2 regions of the Fictibacillus marinisediminis genome follow, and region 2 is predicted to be linked to the other one. Evidence: predicted binding sites of a transcription regulator. Region 2 holds the regulator's gene; the other holds the start of a gene.

Region 1 (5,109 bases), 270 kb from region 2:
GTAATAGCCGTCAAAATAATCCATCGTGACACCGCCGATGCCGTCGCCTTCACCGTTAAACACCCTGAATGCTGTGGTCAGCGGATTATCAAACAACCTCTGCCGGCTTTCGATGGCCGCCTTTATTTTCTTTTCGAAAAAATCCTGGTCGATGTTTTCCTGCGGCTTGCGGGTTAAAATCCATCCCAGTCCTTTATTCTGCTTGCCATAATAGCCATTGCCGATAAATTTGCCGCTTTCATCAATAATCTCAATGATTGTCCCTTCTGCCAGACCTTTGTCCACGTAAGAGACGGCATCGCTTACGATCAGGGGCGATCCGCCTTTGATGCTCTTATCGGAAGATTTTATTTTTACACGAGCTATACTCATCATTCCACCCAATTCATCTATCAAATTTTATCAAATCATTATAATTCTTCTTCACGTTCTGTCATTATAATACTTATCGTAAAAGAAATCATTAATACCTATAAAGGAGCCAACGATATCATGCAGCATTTAATAGATGAAATCCGAAAATTCCGGGACGAACGAAATTGGGGCCCTCATCATAATCCAAAAGACCTTGCCCTTTCCATAACGCTTGAAGCCGCTGAACTGCTGGAAAACTTCCAGTGGAAAGAAAGCCAGGAAGCGGTCGATGGGAACCTGGAAGACATTAAAGATGAATTGGCTGACGTAATCATCTACTCCCTTCAGCTGGCGGACAGGCTTGATGTGGATGTAAACGAGATTGTACGTAACAAGATGGAGAAGAATGCGGTAAAGTATCCAGTAAAATAAACGCCACATGGGTAATCTCCAAAACAGCCGTAAGAACCAAAAGTGACAGGAAGGGCTGGAGCCAACGGCAGATAATAAGCCCGAGGGATCTCCTCGGGCTTAGGTTTGTTAAATTGTGATTTCTTGGAGCCTGACTCCTTCTAAACAAATGTTTAGGATTCCTATACGCTGACATTAAGAAAGCATGGCATTCATATCTTCCTCGACATCCCCAATGAGCTTTAGATTAAAGGTGTCTTGTAATACTTGCATTACACCCTGTGAGATAAACTCAGGAGGTTTGGGTCCGATACGGATGTCTTGGATGCCAAGACTGAACAATCCGAGTAGAATGGCAACCGCTTTTTGTTCAAACCAAGAAAGAACGATGCTAACAGGGAGTTCGTTTACTTCACAATCGAATGCATCGGCCAGAACTAGTGCAATTTTTACAGTTGAAACGGAGTTATTGCATTGGCCAAGGTCGATATAGCGTGGAATATTCGTTCCGGGTACGTCTCCGTAATCTACATCATTGAAACGGAATTTGCCACATGAAGTGGTTAAAATGACCGTTTCCGGTGGCAGGGATGTGGCTAGTTTTCGATAGTACTCTCCACCCTTTCCAGGTGCGTCACAACCGGCAATGACAAAGAAACGTTTAATCTTTTTATCCTTTACCGCTTGGATGATTTCAGGAGCTATACCAATGACAGTTTGATGGTGGAACCCTGTAAGTAATGTTTCGTCAGATTCAATATTCACCTCAGGAAGCTCCAATGCTCGCTGAATTAATGGAGTAAAATCATCATTTTCAATTTTTTGAACATGTTCTAAGCCGGCCACTTCATAGGAGAACATTCTGTCGGCATACGTTCCTTTAATCGGCATCACACAGTTGGTCGTTGCTAAAATGGCACCCGGAAACTTTTCAAACAAGCGGCGTTGATCATACCAGGCTTTACCGATATTTCCTTTTAAGTGCGGATACTTTTTAAGTTTTGGATAACCGTGTGCCGGCAGCATTTCAGAGTGAGTATAAATATTTATCCCTTTTCCTTCTGTTTGCTTTAAAAGGTGTTCCAATGCAAATAAATTATGACCAGTTACTACAATGGCATTTCCTTCTATCTTATTTTGCGATATTTTAATCGGTTCAGGAATTCCTAAACGATCTGTATGTGCTTTGTCCAACAACTCCATTACACGAACAGCCGCTTTCCCAACTTTCATTGCCATATCAATATGTTCCTGTACATTAAAGTTCGAGTTTGTAAGCGTCATATATAACGCTTCATGAGTGGTCGCATCAACGAAGGGATCCGTGTACCCTAATTGATTTGCGTGCGTCCGGTAAGCAGCAATTCCTTTTAAGCCAAATATGATAGTATCTTGTAAACTGGCAATATTTTCATCTTTCCCACATACACCTATGGTTTTACAGCCGCCAGTTGGAGTTTGCTCACATTGATAACAAAACATTTTTTTCATCCCTTTTTAAAAATCTGTTTTTGTTTTTTATAATTTGGTATTAATCTAAACAGTTTTTATACGTTTTGATTGCTTAGGGGAAACTTCGAGATTACAAATTAATACTATCGCTTAAAAGGGTTGATATCTGTGATTATTATCACAAGGTGAAAGGTGCGAGACTCCTCGAAAATGAATTTCACATTTTCTTCGTGCGATATAACGCTGCCGAAGCCTTCCTTGTCCTGCGGGAGCAGTGGGACAGGTAAGACCCACAGGCGCTGGCGCCGGTAAGGCTTAAGCTTCGCCCCGCGGAAAGCGAGCAACCTGAAACGGAAATCAACCACTCCCAAGAGCAACAAAGGTTACGAGATTGCTAGAGTTGATTGGAATGGACAAGCGTTTGCTAGAATAAAAGATTTTTTACCACCAAAAAAAAGAGGCCCCATTTTCAGGAACCTCTAAACTGCTTTTAAATTTTCAAATCCCTCTTCTGGTACGATACGTAAGTGAGGAAAATCCCCGCCGCAATAATCACAACTGACAACGCGACAAACACACCATCAAATCCGCTATTCTCTATCAGGTTCTTCGCCTCAAAGTATTTAAACGGCGTAATGTACTTGAGAGCATCAAGCCTGTCATTCAGTTCGATGACGATGGACAGAATATACGTGACGAGAAGGATGCCGGTCGCGAGGGACGCTGCCCTCTTCGGACTCTTGGTCACAGCCGCGATGGCCATTCCGATCGCCAGGAATAAGAGCTGCAGCAAAAACAATCCAGCCATCAATTTCCCAATCTCACTTGTATCTGCTGCGGAGTAATAGTGCATCACCATTGCAACCGAAAAAGCATAGGTTACGAGATTGAAGATCACAAGCAGTACAATGGATGCTGCAAGCTTTGATGTAATGATTTTTGTTCGGGATACTGGCTTGACCATCAGAAACTCTGACGTCTTGTCACGCTCTTCTTTTGCGATCATATTGGCGCCGAGCATGACGGAATGGATAGTTGCCATCAAGACAAGATACGAAAACAGCATGCCGTAAAATCCCATGGCGGTTGATAAATCCAGTGAGCTTAACCCAAATATGGCCTGAAGCGATTTAGGCATCGCAGCAAAAATCTCGTTCACAGACTGACCGGAACTTTTCATGGCCCCATACTTGCTCATTCCTGAAACCACCATAAAGAGAATGCCGACGCACCACCAAATCATGGACTTACGGCTGTATTTCAACTCTCTCCAAAAGATGTTCATCGTTTATCACCTCTTCCTTATCCTGCTAGGCCGCATGGATGTCTTTTTTCGTAAACAGCACATAACTGGCCGCGATCGCCACCATGACGACGGCAGCTTCAATACTGATATAAACCGGCTCATAAGAGGAATGCTTCATAATATATGACAGATCAAAATATTTAAACGGTGTAATATAGCGAATCGCTTTATCCCCTATGACAGAGCCGAACATGCTGAGGATAAAAAAAGCAAAGACCGTACCTAACGAGAGCGGCAGTACCGATCTGATCCTTGAAAAAGCTGCTGATACAAGAAAACCAAGCGACGCAAACACGAGCTGTACAAAAAAGTTTGCCGCTGACATGAAGAAGAAAGCTTCTTCGTTAAAATCTGCTGTTGCTACTGCAACCGCCATACCGTATGAAACGGCAATAAAAATGACATTGGTGAAAATTAACGTATAAAGTACAGCCAGCAGCTTAGCGGTGATGATCTGTGCTCTCGTCACTGGCTTCGCGAGAATAAACTCTGCTGTCTTCCCGCTGACTTCCTTGGATAAAATCCCGGTTCCAAGATTCATCGCCTGAATGGCACCGCACAGCATCACATATAAAAAGAAATACGAGTAAAATCCAAGGAGTGACGTGATCGTGTTGATCTGAACGCCTAATGCCTTCAACACACCTTCCGGATAATTTTGAAGGACCTTAATAAACTGATCTCCATCTTTTTCAACCGATGGGTAGATCGAGAAAAACAGTACCGTGACTGCCGCTAGAGCAAATGCCCAGATCAGCATGGACTTACGGGTCACCTTAAGCTCATGCAAGAAGATATTCACTTGGAACCATCCTCCTTCTCATAATAATGAAGAAAGATTTCCTCAAGGTCTGGCTCATCCACCCAAACGTTCGAAAGTTCAATTTCCGCAAGCTTTTTCATGATCAAGTTAATGTTGCCACTGTATAAGAAGCTGATCTTATTGTCCTCACTTTGCATGTTCGTCACACCATCCACTGCAAACCATCCAGCATCCACCGGGTGTTTTGTCTCAATTCTAATCTTCTTATGGTTGTTTTCTTGAAGGGTACTGATCTTCTCAACCGTAATGAGCTTTCCTTCTTTAATGATGGCAACCCGGTCACACATCTTCTGCACTTCGCTCAGGATGTGCGAGGAAAACAGAATGGTCGCTCCCTTTTTGTTCTCCTCTTTCAAGAGATCAAAGAACTTTTGCTGCATTAATGGATCCAGTCCCCCGGTCGGTTCGTCCAGAATGATCAGCTTCGGTTCATGAAGTAAGCCTTGAACAATCCCAACCTTTTTCCGGTTTCCGTAGGACAAGTCATCGATTCGTTTATTAAGATCCAAATCCATGATTTCTGCGAGTTCATGAATCCGTTTCTTGCAGTCTTTTTTATAAAAGCTTGCGGAATAGTTCAGCAGGTCCTTCACTTTCATTTTGTCGTAGTAGAACACCTCTGAAGGCAGATACCCGATCTGCTTTTTGATCTCTGGCCCGTACTTAATGACGTCTTTTCCGAAAATCGCAGCGCTTCCACTCGTTGGATAAATGATGGACAGCAGCGTGCGGAGCGTTGTGGATTTACCGGCACCGTTCGGAC
Region 2 (5,109 bases):
GCAGTTCGTCATACTCTTTTAGCAGTTTATTGTAGGCTGTGTCATCTGCGGTCAGCGCAGGATCACCCATTCGGCTCTCCATGCTGCGCAGCTGCTTTTCCATCTTCCGAAGCGGCTCGAACACGCTGATCATCTCATCCCAGATGGACAGTTCGGATTCAAGGCCAGTGTCCTGGGCTAGATAACCGACTCGGACGCCTTTTGGCATGATCAGCTGGCCTGAGTCGTAGGACATGTCACCGGTAATGATTTTTAAAAGCGTGGATTTGCCTGCTCCATTTCTTCCGACAAGCGCGATTCTGTCGCGGGTTTGGACTTCCAGCTTAATATTCGATAAAATAGGGTCAGCCCCAAATGATTTTGTTAAGTCATTCACCTGCAAAATAATCAATGTATAGTCACCTCAAATTCCTATCGACGAATAACAAGGTTCACAGACTGAATGCGAAATGAGATGCTGCTCGATTAGCCTGTATTGCTGAATTCTGTCTACTCTTAGTGTAGCTTACATAAGCGAAGCGGAGCAACTAATCAATGTTCAACATTTCGTTAGAATTAACGTGCAAATCATCCGCCATAGATTTCAAAGATAGTGTATATTCTAGGAAGAAGGAGAAGGTTATGGAATCTTTTACGCATTTTAACGAACAAGGAAGAGCGAAAATGGTAGACATCTCCGATAAGGATGCGACGGTCCGTACAGCTGAAGCCAGAAGCTCAATCGCTGTTAACAAGGAAATCTACTCAAAAATAACAGAAGGCTCGTTTCGTAAAGGCGATGTCCTTGCCGTTGCGCAGGTCGCAGGCATTATGGCAGCGAAAAAAACATCCGACTGGATTCCAATGTGCCATCCTCTGTCCCTGACGGGTGTAGATATTACGTTTCAATGGGAAGAAGAAAATAAAGAAAAGTACAGGCTGCATATTGAAGCAGCCGTGAAAACAAAAGGCAATACCGGTGTTGAAATGGAAGCTTTGACTGCAGCGAGTGCCGCAGCGTTAACCGTTTATGACATGTGCAAGGCCGTGGATAAGGGAATGATCATTGGACCAACCTTTTTGCAGAGCAAAACCGGCGGAAAAAACGGGGATTTTCAACGTACCACTTAAAAAATATGGTAAACTGTAGATAAGCTTTCTGATAGTGGAGGGCTCTAATATGAATCAGGAACAGATAAAAATACCGCAGGCAACTGCCAAGAGGCTTCCGCTTTATTACCGTTTTCTAAAAAACCTTTCCATTTCAGGAAAGCAGCGGGTATCTTCTGCAGAGCTTAGCGAAGCAGTAAAAGTAGACTCAGCAACGATCAGAAGGGATTTTTCCTACTTCGGTGCTCTCGGGAAAAAGGGTTACGGCTACAACGTAAACTATTTATTATCTTTTTTCCGGAAAACGCTTAACCAGGATGAAGTAACAAAGGTTGCCTTGATTGGCGTTGGAAATTTAGGGACCGCTTTCCTGCACTATAACTTTATTAAAAACAATAATACGGTCATCCAGGTCGCTTTTGACGTGGATCCGGCCAAGGTAGGAAAAGAAGTAGCGGGAGTTCCGATCCATTCCATCGACAACATTGTAGCGGAGCTTCAGGAAAGTGATGTAGAAGTCGCCATCCTGACCGTTCCAGTGGGCTCTGCCCAGTTTATTGCCGACCAGCTCGTTCAGGCTGGGATCAAAGGCATCTTGAACTTTACACCTGCGCGCCTGACACTGCCGGCAGAGATCAGGGTGCATCATATTGATTTAGCAGTGGAATTGCAGTCTTTGATTTATTTTATGAAACATTACCCATCAGTTGATTTATAGATTTTCCATTTTGCAGTAAAGGAGGTGTCTGGAATGATTGGAGCAGGTAGTGCAGTTTTTATCGCCGCGGCCGCATTAGTCGTATTTGGACCGAAAAAGCTTCCGGAACTTGGACGGGCAGCAGGAAAAACGTTAAGAGAATTTAAAAATGCGACACAGGGACTCATGGATGATCATGATAACGACAAGAAAGAAAAAGAGTCTCTCCAAAACGAACAGAAGTAGCAGTTAGGATGAACAAAATGTCAGATAAAAACATGCCGGTCTACGACCATTTGGGTGAATTAAGAAACCGTATCGTTATTACGGCCGTTTTCTTTTTTCTCTTTATGGTTGTGGGTCTCTTTTTTGCCAAGCCCGTCATTGTTTATTTGCAAAGTGACAATGTAGCAAAAGACATCCAGATGAACGCGTTTAATCTTACCGATCCTCTGAAGGTATATATAGATTTTGCTTTTATTATTGCGCTTTTGCTTTCCCTGCCGGTGGCGCTCTATCAAATATGGGCTTTTATCAGTCCCGGTCTTTTTGAAAATGAAAGAAAAGTAACACTCTCTTACATTCCGATTTCCTTTCTGCTGTTTGCAGCCGGACTGAGCTTCGGCTACTTCATTCTGTTTCCGCTCGTCGTTCATTTCATGTCGAACATTGCGAATTCGCTGAATGTCGAAGGGGAATATGGGATTAACGAGTATTTTTCATTTTTGTTTAGTTTAATACTGCCGTTTGGTTTGTTGTTTCAGTTTCCGGTCCTTGTCATGTTCTTAACAAGGCTTGGGCTTGTGACTCCTCATTTTTTACGAAAGATCAGGAGATTCGCTTATTTTGGAATTATCGTTGTGGCGGGTCTGATCAGTCCTCCAGAGCTGATTTCACACTTGACCATCACCGTTCCGCTCATCATTCTGTATGAGATCAGTATTTTAATTTCGGCGAATGCCTATAAAAAGCGGCTGAAAGCAGAAGAAGAGGCTATGCTTGATCTTGAATTGGAAAAGACACATCTCGATTAATGAGGTGTGTTTTTTTACTAGAAAGCTTTGCATAGATGTAATGTCTAGCTCCAGCGTCCAAGTCCTCGAGGTCGCTTCACTCTTACTTCACAACACAAAAAGCGTGTTGCTGTGCAAGAGCTCCAGCGCTTGTCGGACTTTAGCAGGGCGCTTGCGCTTTTCTAGATGGAGGTAATAAATCATGCACTATAATGTTATTGTCATTGGAGCCGGTTCTATGGGAATGGCGGCAGGATCTTTTTTATCGAAGAGCGGGAAAAGAACCTTATTGTTAGATTCATATGATCCACCGCACAACAAAGGCAGCCACCACGGGGATACAAGAATGATGAGGTATGCGTACGCAGAGGGAGAAGAGTATGTTCCGTTCGTTCTGAAAGCACGGGAGTTGTGGAGAGTTCTGGAGAAAGAGACAGGCAAAGAGCTGTTTCTTCAAACAGGCGTCTTGAATGCCGGGGATCATCAATCCAAATTCGTTAAGAACATTATCTCCAGTTCAAAGACTTATTCTCTGCCTCTTGAAGTGTTGTCTTCGCATGAAGTGAATGAGCGGTGGCCGGGAATGACATTGCCTGAAAACTATATAGGATGCTATGAGCCAACGTCCGGAGTGCTAAAATGCGAGGAATGTATTGAAGCTTATCGAGAGCTTGCAGAAAAGTACGGAGCAGAGATTCTGACCAATCAGAAGGTTAAAGAACTGTATATCCAAGGCGAGAAAGTAACCGTTAAGACGGAGGAACAGACATTTTCTTCAGATGCCCTGGTTGTTTCGGCAGGAGCATGGTCTGGGCCACTACTTGCCAAGCTAAAGCTGAATCTTCCTCTTACACCGGTGAGAAAAACATTTGCCTGGTTCGATGCCCATGAAGAATTGTATAACTCTCAATCCTTTCCATCCTTTGCTGTAGATACACTTCAAGGTCTTTATTATGGCTTTCCAAGCATCAACGGTTCGGGGCTAAAGACGGGGCGGCATGATGGAGGAGACCGAATCAATCCGGATGAGCCATTAGCTCTTTTTGGTGAACAAGAGGAAGATGAATCCGATCTTGCTGGTTTTTTGAACCGCTATATGCCTGAAAGCGGGCCGTTGAAATTCGGTAAAACCTGTATGTACACTATGACGCCAGATGAAAAATTCATCATCGATTTACATCCGAACCATTCTAACGTGGCCATTGCCTCAGGCTTTTCAGGACATGGTTTTAAATTCAGCTCTGTAGTAGGCCAGGTTTTAAGCGAATTAATCATAGCGGGAAAGAGTGAACAAGATATTTCTTCATTCTCCATCCGCCGATTTGAAAAGAAGTAAAAAAACCGGTTCCTTTAAAAGAGGACCGGCTTTTGTGTTATTTCTTATATTTTTTAATGTGGCGGTGCAGCCTGTAGTACTTGATCGCATTGGCAAAATCAAAGGTCGCCACAAGCATGGTGATCAGGGTCCAGATCCCGGTGACGCCGTATTCGTTGGAATAATGGATGGCGAGCCAGGTGAAAAGGATGCCCATGACGGTATATAAACCGCTCATAAAAAATGGTGATGTTCTCATTAGAAAAGTCCCCCAATAATCATCTGCATTTTCTCCGCTTTATCCTGCAAGTCATTGATCTTATCAGCAAAAACCACCTGTACGAGCATGACGAGGGTATTCATGGAGACATGGGCGACAATGGGAACGAGCAAGCGTTTTGTCCGTACATACAGGAATGCAAATACAAATCCCATGGCTGTATAAACGAGCAGATGGGTGAAATCAAAGTGTACCGCTGCGAAAATCAGTGAGCTGATAAGCGCTGCGATCACAAAGTTAAACCGTTTATACAGGCTCCCGAAAATAATTTTTCGGAAAATGATCTCTTCCAGGATCGGACCGGCAATGGAGGTCACGACCATAAAGTAAGGAGTGAGTTTCGCAATCTTAACAAGCATTTGAGTATTTTCAGAGCCTGGCTTAATGCCAAGCAGGTTTATTTCAATAAGTCCGGCAACGATCTGCGCCCCATAAGCCATAAAGATTCCAATTATGGCCCAACCGACGGCGGATGAACGGGATACGCGTCCTCCTCGTAAAGACGGGTCTTTCATATCGGGAATGAGGAGAAGAAGAACAATTAAGAGAGCAGCGAGAAAGCTGATGGTTCCCCAAAGTCCGGCCCAGTGATCTCTGGGAATGCCAAGAGAGTTCAAGAGGGGGTAACCGACATAGCCTGACAGCTGCATCAGTACATAAGTGAGTACAATCCATAAGTAACGCTTCGTCAATGTATATTACTCCTTTAGTTAGG

Evidence for each region. Region 2 encodes Rex, which represses fermentation and respiration genes when NADH is low (regulators of the CRP and FNR family bind a similar motif). Its sites were predicted from a motif close to TTGTGAAATATTTCACAA; they were not measured.
Region 1: the regulator Rex is predicted to act here: its motif matches at 2,384-2,401, upstream of hcp (hydroxylamine reductase).

Annotation. Positions count from the first base shown of each region.
Region 1 covers NZ_JAIWJX010000002.1:520,917-526,025, reverse strand. The annotation lists gene LCY76_RS02985 (class I SAM-dependent rRNA methyltransferase) at 1-375, opposite strand, end outside; gene LCY76_RS02980 (nucleotide pyrophosphohydrolase) at 493-786, shown strand; gene hcp (hydroxylamine reductase) at 961-2,247, opposite strand; gene LCY76_RS02970 (ABC transporter permease subunit) at 2,708-3,502, opposite strand; gene LCY76_RS02965 (ABC transporter permease subunit) at 3,528-4,325, opposite strand; gene LCY76_RS02960 (ABC transporter ATP-binding protein) at 4,322-5,109, opposite strand, start outside.
Region 2 covers NZ_JAIWJX010000002.1:248,219-253,327, forward strand. The annotation lists gene LCY76_RS01535 (ABC-F family ATP-binding cassette domain-containing protein) at 1-391, opposite strand, end outside; gene moaC (cyclic pyranopterin monophosphate synthase MoaC) at 622-1,110, shown strand; gene LCY76_RS01545 (redox-sensing transcriptional repressor Rex) at 1,160-1,807, shown strand; gene LCY76_RS01550 (twin-arginine translocase TatA/TatE family subunit) at 1,841-2,032, shown strand; gene tatC (twin-arginine translocase subunit TatC) at 2,050-2,820, shown strand; gene solA (N-methyl-L-tryptophan oxidase) at 3,002-4,135, shown strand; gene LCY76_RS01565 (DUF4305 domain-containing protein) at 4,173-4,373, opposite strand; gene LCY76_RS01570 (CPBP family intramembrane glutamic endopeptidase) at 4,373-5,086, opposite strand.